3 regions of the Pseudoalteromonas sp. c7(2019) genome follow, and region 2 is predicted to be linked to each of the others. Evidence: predicted binding sites of a transcription regulator. Region 2 holds the regulator's gene; each other region holds the start of a gene.

The links. The regulator MetJ, encoded in region 2, represses methionine synthesis genes. The targets are predictions, from matches to a motif close to TAGACGTCTAGACGTCTA.
Region 1: the regulator MetJ is predicted to act here: its motif matches at 2,551-2,568, upstream of GQR38_RS04280 (methylenetetrahydrofolate reductase).
Region 3: the regulator MetJ is predicted to act here: its motif matches at 2,228-2,245, upstream of metA (homoserine O-succinyltransferase).

The regions. Positions count from the first base shown of each region.
Region 1 is NZ_WTKS01000003.1:136,745-142,395, reverse strand. It holds gene GQR38_RS04295 (DEAD/DEAH box helicase) at 1-181, shown strand, start outside; gene GQR38_RS04290 (sensor domain-containing diguanylate cyclase) at 240-1,220, shown strand; gene GQR38_RS04285 (hypothetical protein) at 1,237-1,434, shown strand; gene GQR38_RS04280 (methylenetetrahydrofolate reductase) at 1,551-2,507, opposite strand; gene GQR38_RS04275 (pitrilysin family protein) at 2,758-5,640, shown strand.
Region 2 is NZ_WTKS01000008.1:72,770-78,420, reverse strand. It holds gene metL (bifunctional aspartate kinase/homoserine dehydrogenase II) at 1-2,222, opposite strand, end outside; gene metB (cystathionine gamma-synthase) at 2,228-3,475, opposite strand; gene metJ (met regulon transcriptional regulator MetJ) at 3,765-4,085, shown strand; gene GQR38_RS10625 (malic enzyme-like NAD(P)-binding protein) at 4,168-5,409, opposite strand.
Region 3 is NZ_WTKS01000002.1:43,752-49,402, reverse strand. It holds gene metH (methionine synthase) at 1-143, opposite strand, end outside; gene GQR38_RS02100 (homocysteine S-methyltransferase family protein) at 153-1,226, opposite strand; gene metA (homoserine O-succinyltransferase) at 1,216-2,163, opposite strand; gene ettA (energy-dependent translational throttle protein EttA) at 2,386-4,059, shown strand; gene GQR38_RS02085 (PilZ domain-containing protein) at 4,216-4,584, shown strand; gene GQR38_RS02080 (histone deacetylase) at 4,638-5,546, shown strand; gene GQR38_RS02075 (TlpA disulfide reductase family protein) at 5,609-5,651, shown strand, end outside.

The DNA.
Region 1 (5,651 bases), on a different contig from region 2:
GCTGCTAGAAGAAATTGAAGTACTACTCGATACGCGTTTAACGCCGCAGTGGTTAGAAGGTTACGAGCCAGATCCTAATAAAAAGCCAAAAGATAATCGTAAAAATACTAACAAGTCGCGAAAAGATCGCGATAAAAAACGCATCACCGGTAAAAGAGAGCCAAGTAGACGTCGCAAATAATAGCTTTTACTTTGCTTTTTTGCCTATACTGGAGCTACTAAGCAGCCGAGGTAAAGCAATGTTTGAAATTGATCAATGGGCATTTTCTGGTATTGATGGCCAAATATCTTTGCATAAATGGCAAAAAACAATTGATCTTATAACGGGGCTTTTTTCAGCCCCGTCTGGTTATATAGTTCAGGCAACAAGCAAAGGCTATCGCGTTGTTATTAGAAGTAACGAGGGTGGCTCTAACTTTGAGACCAACCCTATACTCCCTCCTCAAACTCCTCTGTTTTGTCGCCACGTAGCTGAAACTAACAATACATTATATGTTAATGATGCAAGTAATAACGATACATGGAATACCCTGTCAGAAGTCGTTGAAGACGGTGTTGAATCCTACCTAGGTTTACCCATTCATTGGCCTGAAGGCGAAGTGTTTGGCACGTTATGTTTAAAAGACACTAAAATAACAAGCTATACCGATGAATATTTTGAACTCATAGAACAACTACGTGATTTGATTGAAGACGACCTAGCGCTTGTGTATAGCTATGAGCAAATGCGCGAAATAGCCATGTTAGACTCATTAACGAATATTTATAATCGCCGAGCACTTAACTTATTAGCCCAGCAAAAACTTAACTTAGCGCTACGTTTAGGCTTTGACGTATGTTGTTTGTTTATCGATATAAACGACTTTAAAAAATTAAACGACACCTGCGGACATGAAGTGGGCGACAAAGCCTTAATTATATTGGCAGATACGCTAAAAACGCATTTAAGAGATGCTGATATAGTAGGGCGTTTAGGTGGCGATGAGTTTGTTGCAGTAATGCAAGTAAGCGATAAAAGCAAGATTAACTACATCATGGATAAAATTTCGACTGAGTATTCAAAAGCCTTACTCAAAGAAGACGTTTGCGATTTATCGCTTAGTATTGGTTATAGTTTTACTAATAAACAAAAGCAGCCCTTTGAAGCGCTATTAAATGATGCAGACCACGCAATGTATAAAAATAAACAAGCGTATAAGCTCGCTAAAAAGGCACAATAATAAAAGGAGGTTCGTCATGACTCATGCCACACAAACTTGGCTGGTTTTTTCTGCGATAGGTTTTATTTTTTCCTTAGCAATAATAAGCTTATTTGAAACGTTCCCTAGCATTAGATTTATATCTAATGAGGGAATAATTTTTGGTGTTATGTGCTCCTTTATGGGGTTTGCCTTAAAAAGGCTTGAGAGTAATAACCAAAAACACCTTCAATAAATAGCTTAAGCTGCAAATCTTTACTTGTATTTATTAATTAATTTTTCAAAGAACGGACATAAAAAAGCAAGCCATGAGGCTTGCCAAGAAGGTGTTAATTAGCTCTAACCTAGCTTTTAAGCTATTAGCTTTTCCGCAAGGTTCAATTCCATAATGGCTTTTAATAAACGGTATAAATTAATTGACGCGTCAATTTCTTCTTTACGGTTTGTTAAGCTTTCAATATTTAAGCCCAGCGGTACATCTAAATGCGCACAGCTTTTAAGTATTAAGTCGAGGTTTTCGCGGCAAATACGGACTGATTCGCTTAATGTATTGTCTGCATCAAGCATGCGCCATTTAGTTGCCTCTGGCACTGAGATACCCAACCATTGCATAAACTCTAAGGTTTTTTCGCCGCCGCACGGGGTAAACGTTAATATAATACGTTGAGGTGTAATCCCTTGTGCTTTACATGTACGTGCGTAGCTAGTAATTAGCTCTATAGTCGCTTGTGCATCGTAAACAGCTTGCGATATAAAAAACTGACAGCCTTGTGCTGTTTTTTCTATTAATCGTTCGTGCTCATTTCGTTTACTTGAATGGCGCTCGGCAATCGTAACGCCACCTAAAAAGAAATCATCTGATTGCTCAGCCATCGCTTTATAAGCATCTGGCAGGCTTAGCTTTATATCGCCTATCGATGATGGGCTACCTACTAAAACAACATTTTGTAAATCGTAGTCGTTTTTAGTTTCACTTAGCCAATCTTTAAATTCGCCTACGCCACGCTGCGCCACACTTTTATAAGTAATCACATCTTGTGCAGATAAATTACGAAGTAAATGGCTGTATTCACGCGGATCAACGGTTTGTTTAAACGCAAATGGGCGGTCTTGATTGGTTCGGCTGCTTTCGTCTTGAATGTCGTAAATTATCACGCCGTCGTATTCAATTTCGTGTAAGCGACCTAATAGCTTTTCTGCAATGGTTTTTAATTGCGCTTTATCGGTGCCAATTTTAGGCGGGGTAGTACCAATAAGATAAACACCTTGATTGGTGTCCACTATCTTCTCTTTTAGTGATAAAGCCATAATCCTCATTCCAGCTAAGTTTGTTTTGATGGATTTAATATAGCAGCCATTTAGACGTCTAGATAGATTTATTTAGTGAAAGTTTTTCAACTAACATGATGTTTATTCATAGTGCTTGTTCCCATTATTTATAATTGACACAGTTGTTTACATAATAAATTCCCTTGGGGCTCTTATATTTATTGGCTTTGGGGCATAATTAAAGAGTTAAATCTGACAACAAATTTGCTCAATTTAAAAAGGGACAACAATGAAATTTAAATTATTAGCAACCAGCTTAGCGGTATCGCTGGCGTTAACAGGTTGCGCCATGCAACAAAACCAAAGCACGCAAACAACAGCACAACAAGAACAAGTAAATAAAGCTGATGATCGTGTTTTTTCGCAAGATTATTTAATTGAAGAGCTAGAAAACGGCTTACGTGTCATGGTTGTTAAAACCGATTACCCTGATGTAGTGTCGCTGCAAATTCCGGTATCGGTTGGATCGCGTAACGAAGTTGAAGAGGGCAAAACAGGCTTTGCTCACTTTTTTGAACACATGATGTTTAAAGGCTCACAAAAATACCCTGAAGATGTGTATTCAGACATATTAAAAAATTCAGGTGTTGATAACCGCGCTTATACAACAAACGATTTTACAAACTACCATTTAAATTTTTCAAAACAGCATCTTGATAAAGTACTTGAGCTTGAAGCTGATATTTTTCAAAATTTAACCTACACCGAAGAGCAATTTAGAACCGAAGCGCAAACGGTAAAAGGTGAGTACTTAAAAAACAACGCGAGCCCAATTCGTAAATTATTAAGCGCTGTGCGCGAAGAAGCGTTTGATAAGCACACTTATAAACACACCACTATGGGCTTTTTTAAAGACATAGAAGCCATGCCTGATCAAATGGCGTACGGGAAAGAATTTTTTGCTAAGTTTTATAAGCCTGAGTATGTGTCACTTGTTATTGTGGGCGATGTAGATCCACAAGCAACAATGGCAATGGTTAAAAAGCATTGGGGCAGCTGGAAAAAGGGTAACTATGTTGCCGACATTAAAGCAGAGCCTGTTCAACAAGCACCAAAATATTTGCACCAGCAAGATGAAGCGCTACCAGGGCATTGGTTACTTGTATCGTACAAAGGCGCTGCGTGGGAGCCTGCTAAAAAAGACAGAGCGGCGCTTGATTTAATCTCACAGCTTTATTTTTCAAATAATTCAGATTTATATCAAGAGCTAGTGGTCGACAAACAAATTGCCAGCCAAATGTTTACTTATAACCCTGAGACTAAAGATCCGGGTTTATTACACGTATTTGTTAAAGTAGAAAACGCAGACGATTTAGCCACTGCGCGCGATGCCATTAACCGCACTTATGCAAAAGCACGCACTGAGCTTGTTGATGAGCAAAAGTTGAGTGATTTAAAATCGAACCTTAAATACAGCTTTATTAATGGCTTGGATTCATCGCAAGCGATTGCATCAACTCTTGCCAGCTACATGCATTTTGAGCGCGATCCTGAAGTTATAAACCAGCTATATAAATCGGCAGATAATATTACCAGCGCAGATATTAAAGCCGTTGCTAATAAATACTTTACCGATAACGCACGTACCACATTAACGATGTCGGCACTTGATAAAGCCCCAGGTTTCGAGCAAGAAGTTGATTTAAATGCGCTTACTGCAAAGCTTAAACAAGCACCTGCGGCACCTGTATTTAAAGTACTTGATAAAACGAATGGCTCGCCATTAATTGATGTTAACTTTTTATTCAATACCGGTGCGGCTGCCGACCCACAAGGCAAAAAAGGTGTTGCTGCGTTAACTGCGGCTATGCTTGCACAAGGTGGCTCAGAGGCGACAAGCTATAAAGATATTCAAAAAGCACTTTATCCGCTTGCGGGTAGCTTTGGCTATCAAATAGATAAAGAAATGCTGTCGTTCCAAGGGCGTATCCATAAAGATAATGCGGCGCAGTGGTATACACTTGTGAGCGATCAATTACTAAACCCAGGTTTTAGAGACGATGACTTTAAGCGCCTTAAAAAAGAAATGATCGACGGTATTAAATCAGGCTTAAAAGCATCTAACGATGAAGAGCTAGGCAAAGAAGTACTCTACAGTGCACTTTACAAAAATCACCCTTACGAAAGCTACAACTATGGTGATATTTCGGATTTAGAAGCGTTGACGCTAGATGATGTTAAAGCGTTTTATAACAGCGAGCTTACGCAATCTAAACTCACGGTTGGTTTAATTGGGGCTGTACCTGCAAAGCTTAAAGCTAAAATGATGAGCGATTTTGCAACGCTACCAAAAGGTGAGCAAAGCCGTTTAAGCATTCCTGATGCGCCAGTGCTTAAAGGTCATCATGCAACGATTGTAGAAAAATCGGCGCAATCGACAGCGGTATCGTTTGGTTTCCCTATTGATACGATAAGAAGTAGCGAAGACTGGACAGCCCTTTGGCTTGTGCGTTCGTACTTTGGTGAGCACCGTAGTTCTAACAGCTTTTTATATGAGCGCATTCGTGAAACTCGCGGCATGAACTATGGCGATTACGCATACATTGAATACTTTCCACGTGGTATGTTTCAAACCAAACCTGATGCAAACCTAGGGCGCTCTGAGCAAATATTTCAAGTGTGGTTACGCCCACTTCGCTCTAATAACGATGCGCACTTTGCCACACGTACCGCCTTGTTTGAGCTAGATAAGCTAATTGAAAATGGTATGAGCGAAGACGACTTTGAAGCTACGCGTAACTTTTTAATTAACTTTGTGCCGCAAATGGTGGCAAGTCAAAACCGCCAATTAGGTTACGCGCTTGATAGCGAATTTTACAACACAGATAGCTTTGTAAGTTACGTAACTAATAAACTTAAAACGCTAAGCGTTGCCGATGTAAACCGCGTTATTAAAGAAAACTTACAAACAGACAATGTTCACTATGTGTTTATAACCGCAGACGGCGCTGATATGCAAAAACGTTTAGCATCGCAGCAAACCTCACCAATGGTTTACAACACAAAAAAACCAGCGGAACTAGTTGCTGAGGATAAAGTAATTGCTGATTACAAATTAGCAATTCCTGCAAAAAATATTGAAGTAGTAAAAGTTGAAAAAGTATTTCAATAATTTAAGTGGTT
Region 2 (5,651 bases):
AAAATATTATCGCCTGGTGTAAGGTTTGCTAACGCATCGCCATTAGGCACATACGCTATTCCCACTTTAGCAATTACTTCACCTTGTGTGATTTCTAACAAGCCCGTATATCTAAGTACTGAATTTTTAGACTTTGCTGTCACTGCATGCTCTTCGATGAACGCGTCTAGCTGTGCTTTTTTATTTAAAAAGTCATCCCAACTTCCCAGCGCAAGTTCATCTGGCATCAATGCCGATAAGCTAATATCGTCAAGTTCAAGCTCAACACCTAGCTCTCGAGCTAAAATAAGTAGCTTACGCTGCATATCTCGCCCAGATAAATCTTCGCGAGGGTCTGGCTCTGTGAATCCCATTTTCTGAGCTTCCAGTAGCAACTCAGAAAATGGCCTTGTTCCATCATATTTACTACATAACCACGAAAGCGTGCCTGAGAAAACACCTTCTATACGTGTTATTTTATCGCCACTATTTTGCAAATCAGCCAAAGCAAAGTTAATAGGTAAGCCAGCGCCTACACTGGTGTTATATCGCCAATGTAAATTACGTTCTGTAATATTACTACGAAGTGCTTTATACCAAGTAGTCGGTGCTGTTCCAGCGTATTTATTAGCACTAATTAAATGACAGTTTCTATCTACAAAGTCTGGATATAACAAGCTAAATTGTTCACTTGCGGTAATATCAATTACAATTTTATGCTCGTAATCGAGCTCATTTATAGCATTCAGTAAATCTGCAGATTGATAGCTATTTGCCTCATGCTGCCATTGAGTTTTCCATTGCTGTGTATTAATACCACTTGCATTAAACAGCATTTTTTTAGAGCGAATTAGACCGACTAATTTAATACTAAAGTCATCCGATAAACGCTCAAATTGTGCCGATAACTGTTTAATGAAAACGTCGCCAACGTTACCAAGCCCCGCAACTATAATTGCGATTTCTTGGCCTTTATTAATTAGCTTATCGTGTAAGTCACTTTGTATATCACTATCTATAAATTGATCGGTAAGCAATAAAGCATAGCCAGTATCTTGATGGGCAAAACGAGGTTTTATGCTGTGGAGTTTTAATAAATCTAATGCTTGTAAGCTTAATGTATTAACGTCTTGCTCAGGCGCTACAATTGCACAACCGTTTAAATTTGACTCGCTAATATTTGCCCTACCCGCAAAATAATTAATAACCAGATAAGTTTGTGCTGCAGGTACTACTAAATACACTTCACCATTATGGTTAAAGTGATGAAGGCTATGCTGAATAAGCTGACTAACACTTGCAACCTCACCTTCACTTAATCCTTCAACCATTAATAGGTCAACATTTTGCAACGTGGTTATAAAGCGCTTTTTCTTCGCTGAACCTTCTTTGACTATATCTGTTGGACTTGCTTGTACGTCAAAACTACTGCGAACAGCTAGCTTAATATCTGTGTTTTTAAGTGGCGATAGTGTTTTTGCATGTAATACAGGGTTACCCAAACGAGCTAATAAATTAGCTTGCCCACGGCAAATTTTGCCGTATTTAATCGCTTTTTTTACCTTTCGAGGATCAGTGCTATACACTCCCTGTGTATCAGTCCAAATACATACTTGCTTAGCATTGCAATAATTTGCAAGTAGTGTTGCACTGTAGTCACTGCCATTTCGGCCAAGCGTTACAGTATCGCCTTTGATATCTGCTGCAATAAACCCAGTAACAACATTTATCTTATTAGGCAAAATTAACTGCCCACATTGCTGCGCATTTTGCGCATGCATTAATTCGCCATCATTTAAGGTAAAAAGAGTACGTGCATCTTGAGCGCATGCCTCAATATTTAGCTGCTGTAAATAAGTAGCGAGTAAACGTGCTGACCACAGTTCGCCATGTGCAAGTAATGCAGCCTCTTTTAGCTGCTCAGCTTGAGTAAGTTCTGCAATATAGCTAAGTTCGATACTTAGTGTTTTAAGTGCGCTGCGCTTTAAATCAGCTTGTAATAACTGCTCTATTAAATCACTTTGATGGTTATTTAACTGCAGTAAAATATCAGCTACTGCTTGAGTATCTTGTTTTTGATAGCTTTGCCAAAGTAATACTAGCGTATCGGTTGTCTTACCCGCAGCCGATACCACCACACAGTCGCCCGTCTGAGTATGCCCAATAATTATTTTAGCTACGCTTTGATAGCGCTCACTAGAGCTTAAACTCGAGCCACCAAATTTATGTACACAATTGACCATATTAATCACCAAAGCGCCGGACGGGCTGCACTTAATTTAACGTTACCACCAGGAGTGCCTGCTCCTTTGCCTACACGGCCAACATTTTTATTTTGCCCTGGTTTTACAAGTTCAAACACTCGTTCAAAATCAGCGACTAAATCGTGTATATCTTCAATACCTACCGAAATACGAATAAGCGTATCGCCCACACCCGCCTCTAAACGTGCTGTTGCCTCCATACCTGCGTGCGTCATAGTTGCAGGGTGACAAATTAAGCTCTCTACGCCACCTAGTGACTCAGCTAAACTAAACGTTTTAAGGCTAGTTAAAAATGCTGCAGCGTCATTTATATCGCCTTTAATATCAAAACTAACCATGCCACCAAAACCAAGTTGCTGTGCTTTAGCCAGCTCATGTTGAGGATGTGACTCAAGACCTGGGTAGTAAACTTGGCTTACATATTCAGAGCTTTCAAGGTACTTAGCTATTGCCAGTGCATTTTCTTGATGCTGCCTTAGGCGCACATTTAAAGTACGTAAACCACGAAGCGTTAAATAGCTATCAAAAGGCGCACCCGTAATACCAATGTTATTAGCCCACCAAGCAAGCTCATCGCCTAACTTTTGTGTTGCTGCAATAACAGCGCCGCCTACTACATCTGAGTGTCCGTTAATGTATTTAGTGGTTGAATGCACCACAATATCTACACCAAACTTAATAGGGTTTTGTAAGGCAGGCGACAAAAACGTGTTATCTGCAGCCACCAATGCACCGCATTGCTTAGCCACATCGGTAACCGCTTTAATATCTGTTAAACGAAGTACTGGGTTACTTGGGGTTTCTATCCAAATAAGCTTTGGTTTAATTACTAAAATTTGTTGAAGGCTTTCTTCTTTTGTTAAATCTAATATTTCGAGCTTTAGTAGTCCGCGTTTTTGTAAAGATGTAAATAAACGATAGCTGCCACCATAACAATCATGTGGAATTACTAACGTATCGTCACTATTAAGTAGCTGAGTAGCTAAATGCACGGCAGCCATGCCTGTAGCTGTAATTATGCCACGAGCGCCACCTTCAAGCTTAGCAAGCGTCTCAGCTAAAATATCACGATTAGGATTACCGCTACGACCATAATCATACTCACGCTTAGTATCAAAGTCGGCAAACGAATAAGTAGTCGATAAATAAATTGGCGGTACCACCGCACCATGATGTTTATCAGCATCAACGCCGTTACGTACAGCAATGGTCGCTTTGTTTTTTTCGCTCATATTCGTCACCTGATTAATTTGGATGTTTAGACGTCTAAAAGAGTAAGTTATCCGTTTTGATAAGTCAAAGTATTTTAAAGCTCTAGATGGCTAAAAGTAGAAGGGGCCTCTGCGAATAACACATTTTAGCTCACAAAAGTGTGCTTATCTTTACACCTACAATAGGCTTATTAAGATAGATCGGTATCTATTATTTGACTATCTTTTTTAAATCGATAGAATTTCACGCATATTTACACGCTTTTTATACCGTGTGAGAAATTAATAATCTGAGGCAACGATACATCTTATGGCTAAATGGAATGGTGAGTATATTCACCCATACGCAGAACACGGTAAAAAATCAGAGCAAGTTAAAAAGATCACCGTTTCGATCCCGCTAAATGTATTAAAGGTATTAACTGACGAACGTACACGTCGTCAAATCAATAACCTTCGCCATGCTACAAATAGTGAATTGCTATGTGAGGCATTTTTGCATGCTTTTACTGGCCAACCTTTACCAAATGACGATGACTTACGTAAAGATAACGCCGAAAAAGTGCCAGAAGAAGTTAAAAAAATAATGCAAGAAATGGGTCTAGAAGTACCCGTTTTAAACGAAGAATAAATATTACAAAGACAAAAAAACCTCAGTAATTACTGAGGTTTTTTTATGTCTAAATTTTATTGCATAGCTCTACTGTATAGATTTACTGCATATAGTTTTCAGGTAGCTCAATTTGTGCAACACCTGACTCAATAGCAGCAAGTGCAACAGCTCTTGCTATACGCGGCAGTAAACGTGGATCCATTGGTTTTGGAATAATATACTGCGCACCAAATTCTAGTTTATCTACACCAGCGGCTTTTAAAACTTCTGCAGGTACTGGCTCTTTGGCAATACTTCGAATAGCATCTACTGCAGCAATTTTCATTTCATCGTTAATAGCGCTTGCACGTACATCAAGTGCACCACGGAAAATAAACGGGAAACATAAAACATTATTAACTTGGTTAGGGTAATCAGAGCGTCCTGTTGCCATGATTAAATCGTTGCGTGCGCCGTGCGCAAGTGCAGGATCAATCTCAGGATCTGGATTTGAACATGCAAACACAACTGGTTTTGCAGCCATTAGCTTTAAATCTTCAGCCGCTAATAAGTTAGGGCCAGAAACACCCACAAATACATCCGCATCTGCAATTACATCTTGCAATGTACGCTTATCGGTATTGTTAGCAAAAAGCTGTTTATATTCATTTAAGTCATCGCGGCGGGTATGAATAACACCTTTGCGGTCAAGCATATAAATGTGTTCACGCAGTGCACCACACTTAATTAACAGCTCCATACACGCAACAGCGGCAGCGCCTGCACCTAAACATACAATAATTGCATCTTCAATTGACTTACCTTGTACTTCTAGCGCATTTAACATACCAGCAGCCGTTACAATGGCAGTACCGTGTTGATCATCATGAAAAACAGGAATACTACAACGCTCTATTAATGCTTTTTCTATTTCAAAACACTCTGGTGCTTTAATATCTTCAAGGTTAATACCACCGAATGTGTCGGCAATATTGGCAACCGTATTAATAAAGTCTTCTGTTGTTTTGTGCTTAACTTCAATATCGATAGAATCAAGCCCTGCAAAACGTTTAAACAATAACGCTTTACCTTCCATTACGGGCTTAGACGCTAAAGGACCTAAATTACCAAGGCCTAGAATTGCAGTACCATTAGTAATAACCGCAACCATGTTACCTTTACCAGTATATTTATAAGCATTTGCAGGATCTGCAGCTATTTCACGTACAGGTTCGGCAACACCTGGGCTATACGCAAGTGCAAGATCATGAGCCGTTTCAGCTGGTTTTGTAAGCTCAATGCTAATTTTACCTGGTACGGGATGTGAGTGGTAATGTAGTGCTTGTTCACGAAAGTCAGACATAACGCGATTGTATCCTGCAATTTAAGTTAAAGTGAGAGATGGAGTCTTGGGGTACGATACCCTTATTATTTTTAAATTCCAAGCAATATCAGGTCTATCCTGTTATATGCTATATCCTATAATTTTAAGAGGTTTTTCAGTAACTTTGCAGGATTATATCAACATTTAATAAATAAAAATTCACCTAAAAAGTAAGTTTTAAGGTGCTTTTATGCCTATCAAAATCTTATAAAATGTATACT
Region 3 (5,651 bases), on a different contig from region 2:
TGTGCGCCATTTTCTACTTGTTCGCGGGCCACTGTTAGCGCGGCTTCAAAGTCTTCTTCCATGATTAAACGTTTAAACATGGCAGAACCCGTTACATTGGTACGTTCGCCGACATTAGTAAATACTGCTATTTGTTGGGTCATGCTGGCTCCTTAATTTAAGTTACAGGCTTCAAGGCCTGATAAACGCATGCGTACTTCAAGCTCTGGTAGTTGGCGTGGTTTAACGCCCGCTAAACCTTTTGCAAAAGCGCGAATATGCGCAGGCGTGGTGCCACAGCATCCGCCTACTATATTAATAAAGCCCGATTTACCCCAATCGATAATTTCGGTTGCCATATCGCCCGCTTCTAAGTCGTATTCACCAAACTCATTTGGTAAGCCCGCATTAGGATGTACCGATGTAAAGGTTTCGCACACGCGCGATAACTCTTCTACATACTGGCGCAGTAAATCAGGACCAAGCGCACAGTTTAGACCAATAGAAATAGGCTTAATATGGCGAATAGAATTATAAAATGCTTCGGTTGTTTGCCCCGAAAGCGTACGACCAGATGCGTCGGTAATAGTACCTGAGATCATAACTGGTAATGTGCGCCCTGCTTGCTCAAAGGCTTCTTCTACGCCAAACGAGGCCGCTTTTGCGTTAAGGGTGTCGAATATAGTTTCGATTAATATTAAATCGGCGCCGCCTTCCATTAATGCAAGTGTTGATTCAATATACGCAGTAACCAGCTTATCAAAGGTGACATTTCGGTAACCCGGATCATTTACGTCTGGCGAAATTGAACACGTTTTAGATGTCGGCCCTAAAACACCGGCTACATAGCGTGGTTTTTCTGGCGTTTTAGCCGTAAATTCATCGCAAATTGCGCGTGCTAATTTAGCCGACTCTAGGTTTATTTCACGGCTTAAGCTTGCCATGTCGTAATCTTCCATCGAAATATTGGTCGAGTTAAACGTGTTGGTTTCGATAATATCGGCGCCCGCTGATAAAAAACCACGATGAATATCAGTGATTAAATCGGGCTTGGTTAGGCTTAATAAATCGTTATTGCCTTTAATTAATACATGCCAGTCTTTAAAACGCTCTCCGCGATAGTCTTCTTCTTCTAGCTTATGATCTTGGATCATGGTGCCCATAGCGCCATCTAAAATTAAAATGCGTTCTTTTAATGCGGCGCTTATTTCGGCTTGCTTATTATTTGTAGGAGCGTTATTCGGCATAGTTGTTAGTCCTCACGTCTTGGCTAACTAAATTAATATCATACGGTGTGGTTTGGTACACGTAGTAATTTAACCAGTTCGAAAAAAGTAAAAAAGCATGGCTTTGCCACGTTTTTGAAGGTTGTTTGGTTGCATCGTCATCCGGAAAATAATTTTCGGGTTTTGGTGCATTAGGGCTCTTTTTACAATCGCGCTCGTATTCTGCTTTTAGCGAGTCGGCGTCGTACTCTGGGTGGCCGGTTATAAACACTTGGCTACCTGATTTATTTTTAAGTAAGTAAGCCCCTACTCGCTCAGAACCTGCCAGTACTACTAACTCGCCACAGGCGTTTATTTTATTTATATCAATGTGGCCGTAGCGTGAGTGCGGTACTAAAAAGGTGTCGTCGAATCCGCGAGTCAGTGCGCCGTGATCAAAGTAACATTGGTGGGTAAATACGCCACACAGTTTGTCGTCTTTTAAATCGCGCTTTAAATTGTAACGGTGATATAACGCTGCATGTGCTGCCCAACACGAAAATAACGTAGAGGTAACGTGTTGCTCAGCCCAATCAATAATGACTTTTAGCTCATCCCAGTACGCTACATCGTCGTATTCTAAATGCGCAAGTGGCGCACCGGTTACAATTAACGCATCGTAATTGTTGTCTTTAACCTCAGAAAAATAACGATAAAAGGTATCAAGGTGCTCTTCTGAATTACTGCTACTGCGGTGAGTGTCGAGACGCAGTAGTTCTACGTTTACTTGCAAAGGCGAGTTGGCAAGCAAACGAATAAACTGAACTTCGGTTTCTACTTTATTAGGCATTAAGTTTAAAATAGCCAAACGCATTGGGCGTATCTCTTGCGTTTTTGCACGTGTTTTTGGCATTACAAATACGTTTTCTTGACGTAAACGTGCAATTGCCGGCAACTCGTCTTTTACTGTAATTGGCATACTTTACTCCTGCTCATAAAAACCGAAGCTTAATTATGAACTGAAAGTAAAAAATATCAACCTCTAGATGTATAGATGTCTAAATGAAATTTATTCATGATTTTATACTTTACTTACAAGCATGCTTTAGTGCTTTAAAACCCGCCATTCGTTGACTGTTTCACCTGTCAGCCACTACAATACAATATTGAAATTTTTATTATTATTTGAAGGCTTTCCTCCATGGTTTTACCTGATAAATTTATATTCTCGATGAGTCGAGTGTCTAAGGTTGTGCCACCTAAGCGCACTATCTTAAAAGATATTTCGTTACACTTTTTTCCTGGCGCTAAAATTGGTGTGCTTGGTTTAAACGGTTCTGGTAAATCTACGTTACTACGTATTATGGCCGGTGTTGACCAAGATTTTGAAGGTGATGCACATCCTCAGCCTGGTACAAAAATTGGTTATTTACCGCAAGAGCCTGTTTTAGACGAAAGCAAAACAGTTCGTGAAATTGTTGAAGAAGCTGTTGGCGAAGTTAAACACGCACTTAAACGCCTTGACGAAGTGTATAACGAATACGCCATGGAAGACGCTGACTTTGACGCACTTGCAAAAGAGCAAGGCGAGCTTGAAGCTGTTATTCAGGCGCACGATGGTCACAACATTGATAACGTTTTAGAGCGTGCTGCTGATGCACTTCGCCTACCAGAATGGGATGCTAAAATTGAGCACCTTTCAGGTGGTGAGCGTCGTCGTGTTGCTATATGTCGATTATTGCTTGAAAAACCAGACATGCTTATTCTCGATGAACCAACTAACCACTTGGATGCTGAGTCGGTTGCATGGTTAGAGCGCTTCTTACACGATTACGAAGGCACTGTTGTGGCGGTAACGCATGACCGTTACTTCCTTGATAATGTAGCGGGTTGGATATTGGAGCTTGACCGTGGTGAAGGTATTCCATGGGAAGGTAACTACTCTTCTTGGCTTGAACAAAAAGATGCGCGCTTACAGCAAGAACAAAAATCTGAAAAAGCACGTCAAAAATCAATTGCGCAAGAACTTGAATGGGTTCGTTCAAACCCTAAAGGTCGTCAAGCTAAGTCAAAAGCACGTATGGCTCAGTTTACTGAAATGCAGCAGTCTGATTACCAAAAACGTAACGAAACTAACGAGATGTTTATTCCACCTGGCCCACGTTTAGGCGACCAAGTGCTTGAAGTAACTAACCTTCGTAAGAGTTTTGGCGATCGCGTTTTAATTGACGATTTAAGCTTTAGCATGCCAAAAGGTGCCATTGTGGGCATTATTGGTGCTAATGGCGCGGGTAAATCAACGCTGTTTAAAATGATCAGTGGTGAGCAAAAGCAAGACAGCGGTAGCATTACCGTTGGCGAAAGCGTACACCTTGCTACTGTTGATCAGTTCCGCGACGGTATGGACGAAAGCAAAACTGTTTTCCAAGAAATATCAGACGGCCAAGACGTACTAAAAATTGGTAACTTTGAGTTCCAAAGCCGTGCGTATGTAAGTCGCTTTAACTTTAAAGGTAACGATCAGCAAAAGTTTGTTAAAGACCTATCAGGTGGTGAGCGTAACCGTTTACACCTTGCTAAGTTATTAAAAGCTGGCGGCAATGTGTTACTACTCGATGAGCCAACCAATGACTTGGACGTTGAAACACTACGTGCACTAGAGAACGCTATTTTAGAGTTCCCTGGTTGTGTAATGTGTATCTCGCATGACCGTTGGTTCCTTGACCGTATTGCTACGCACATTTTAGATTACCGCGACGAAGGTCAAATTAACTTCTTTGATGGTAACTATACTGAATACGAAGAGTGGCTTAAAAAGACACTAGGTGCAGCAGCAACTGAACCTAAACGTATTAAGTACAAAAAAATTGGTTAATATTTACTGTAGCTAATTTATTACAGTAATACTAAGCCCTGCATTTATGCGGGGCTTTTTTATGCCACCAGCATTACAGGAGCATATCCTGCTAGCATGTAGAGAATTACCCGCTATGCTTAATTTATTATAAAAACAGTAAGGCTAAATTAGGTTATGCAAAATCGTCGTCAGTTTTCTCGTGTTTTATTTTCAACCGATGCACAAGTAATTTTTAATGATCACCAATACCCATGTAAATTACTTGATGTATCTTTGCATGGCGCATTAATCACTAAATGTGATGCTTTTATTGGCAACCAAAATAGCCAAGCTGTTCTGCGTTTTTCGCTGCCTCAAAGCGAAATAGAAATAAAAATGGAGGTTGTGGTGTGCCATATAGAAGCAGATCATATTGGTTTAAAATGCCACCATATTGATATAGACAGCATTACTTATTTAAAGCGTTTAATAGAGCTAAACTTAGCTGATGACGAACTATTACATCGCGAACTCGCTATGTTGATTCACGACACGCAAGAATAGACTCATTTGGATTAGTTGATTACCATAGTGCAAACTTTTTAACTTGTGCAAACATGACTTTAAATCCACATTTACCTTTGGTGTATCACCCTAACTACTCGTTTAATTTCGATCCAAAGCATCGTTTTGCAATGAGTAAGTTTGCACATTTATATCAGCATGTAGCAAAGCTTGGTTTGATTGGCGATAACCTGGTTGAGCCAATATTAGGCACGCCAGAGCCACTTGAGCTAATACACTGCGAAAATTACATACATGATTTGTGGAATAACCGCTTAGATGAAAAAGCAATGCGTCGCATTGGCCTACCTTGGTCAAAAGAGCTTATGGCACGTACCTTTACAGCTCCTCAAGGTACTTTGCAAACAGCTCGTTTAGCACTTAAACATGGTATAGCGTGCCACTTAGCCGGTGGTACACACCATGCGCATACCGATTTTGGCTCAGGCTACTGCATGGTTAATGATTTAGCCTTTACCACGCAAACTTTAATTGAATCGGGTGAAGTAACTAACGTACTTATTTTTGATTTAGACGTGCACCAAGGTGATGGCACAGCCGCAATGTTAGAGCATCAAGCATACGCTTATACTTGTTCTATCCATTGTGAAAAAAACTTCCCTTTTAGAAAATCCGCTAGCGATTTAGATATTGGCTTAGTCGATAATATGAAAGACGACGAATACCTTGCCTTAGTTGACGACACCTTGAGTTATTTACTTAAAGAGCTAAACCCAAGCTTGGTACTTTACGATGCTGGCGTTGATATTTGGCAAGGCGATGGCTTGGGTAAATTAGATATCAGCTGGGATGGCATAGTTAAGCGCGACCATTTAGTGCTAAAACGCTGCCTTGAACACAACACACCCGTTGCTACAGTAATAGGTGGTGGCTACGATAAAGACCATCTTCGCCTCGCTAAACGCCATGCTATTGTTGTTGAGCAAGCCGCTCGCTTTTAGTTTGAAATAAAAATGTTAAATTCTCGTTCTTATTTAATATGTAAAATAAGAACGAACATATTATGAAACAACTATTTATTGCCATCGCACTAATTTTTATAAGCT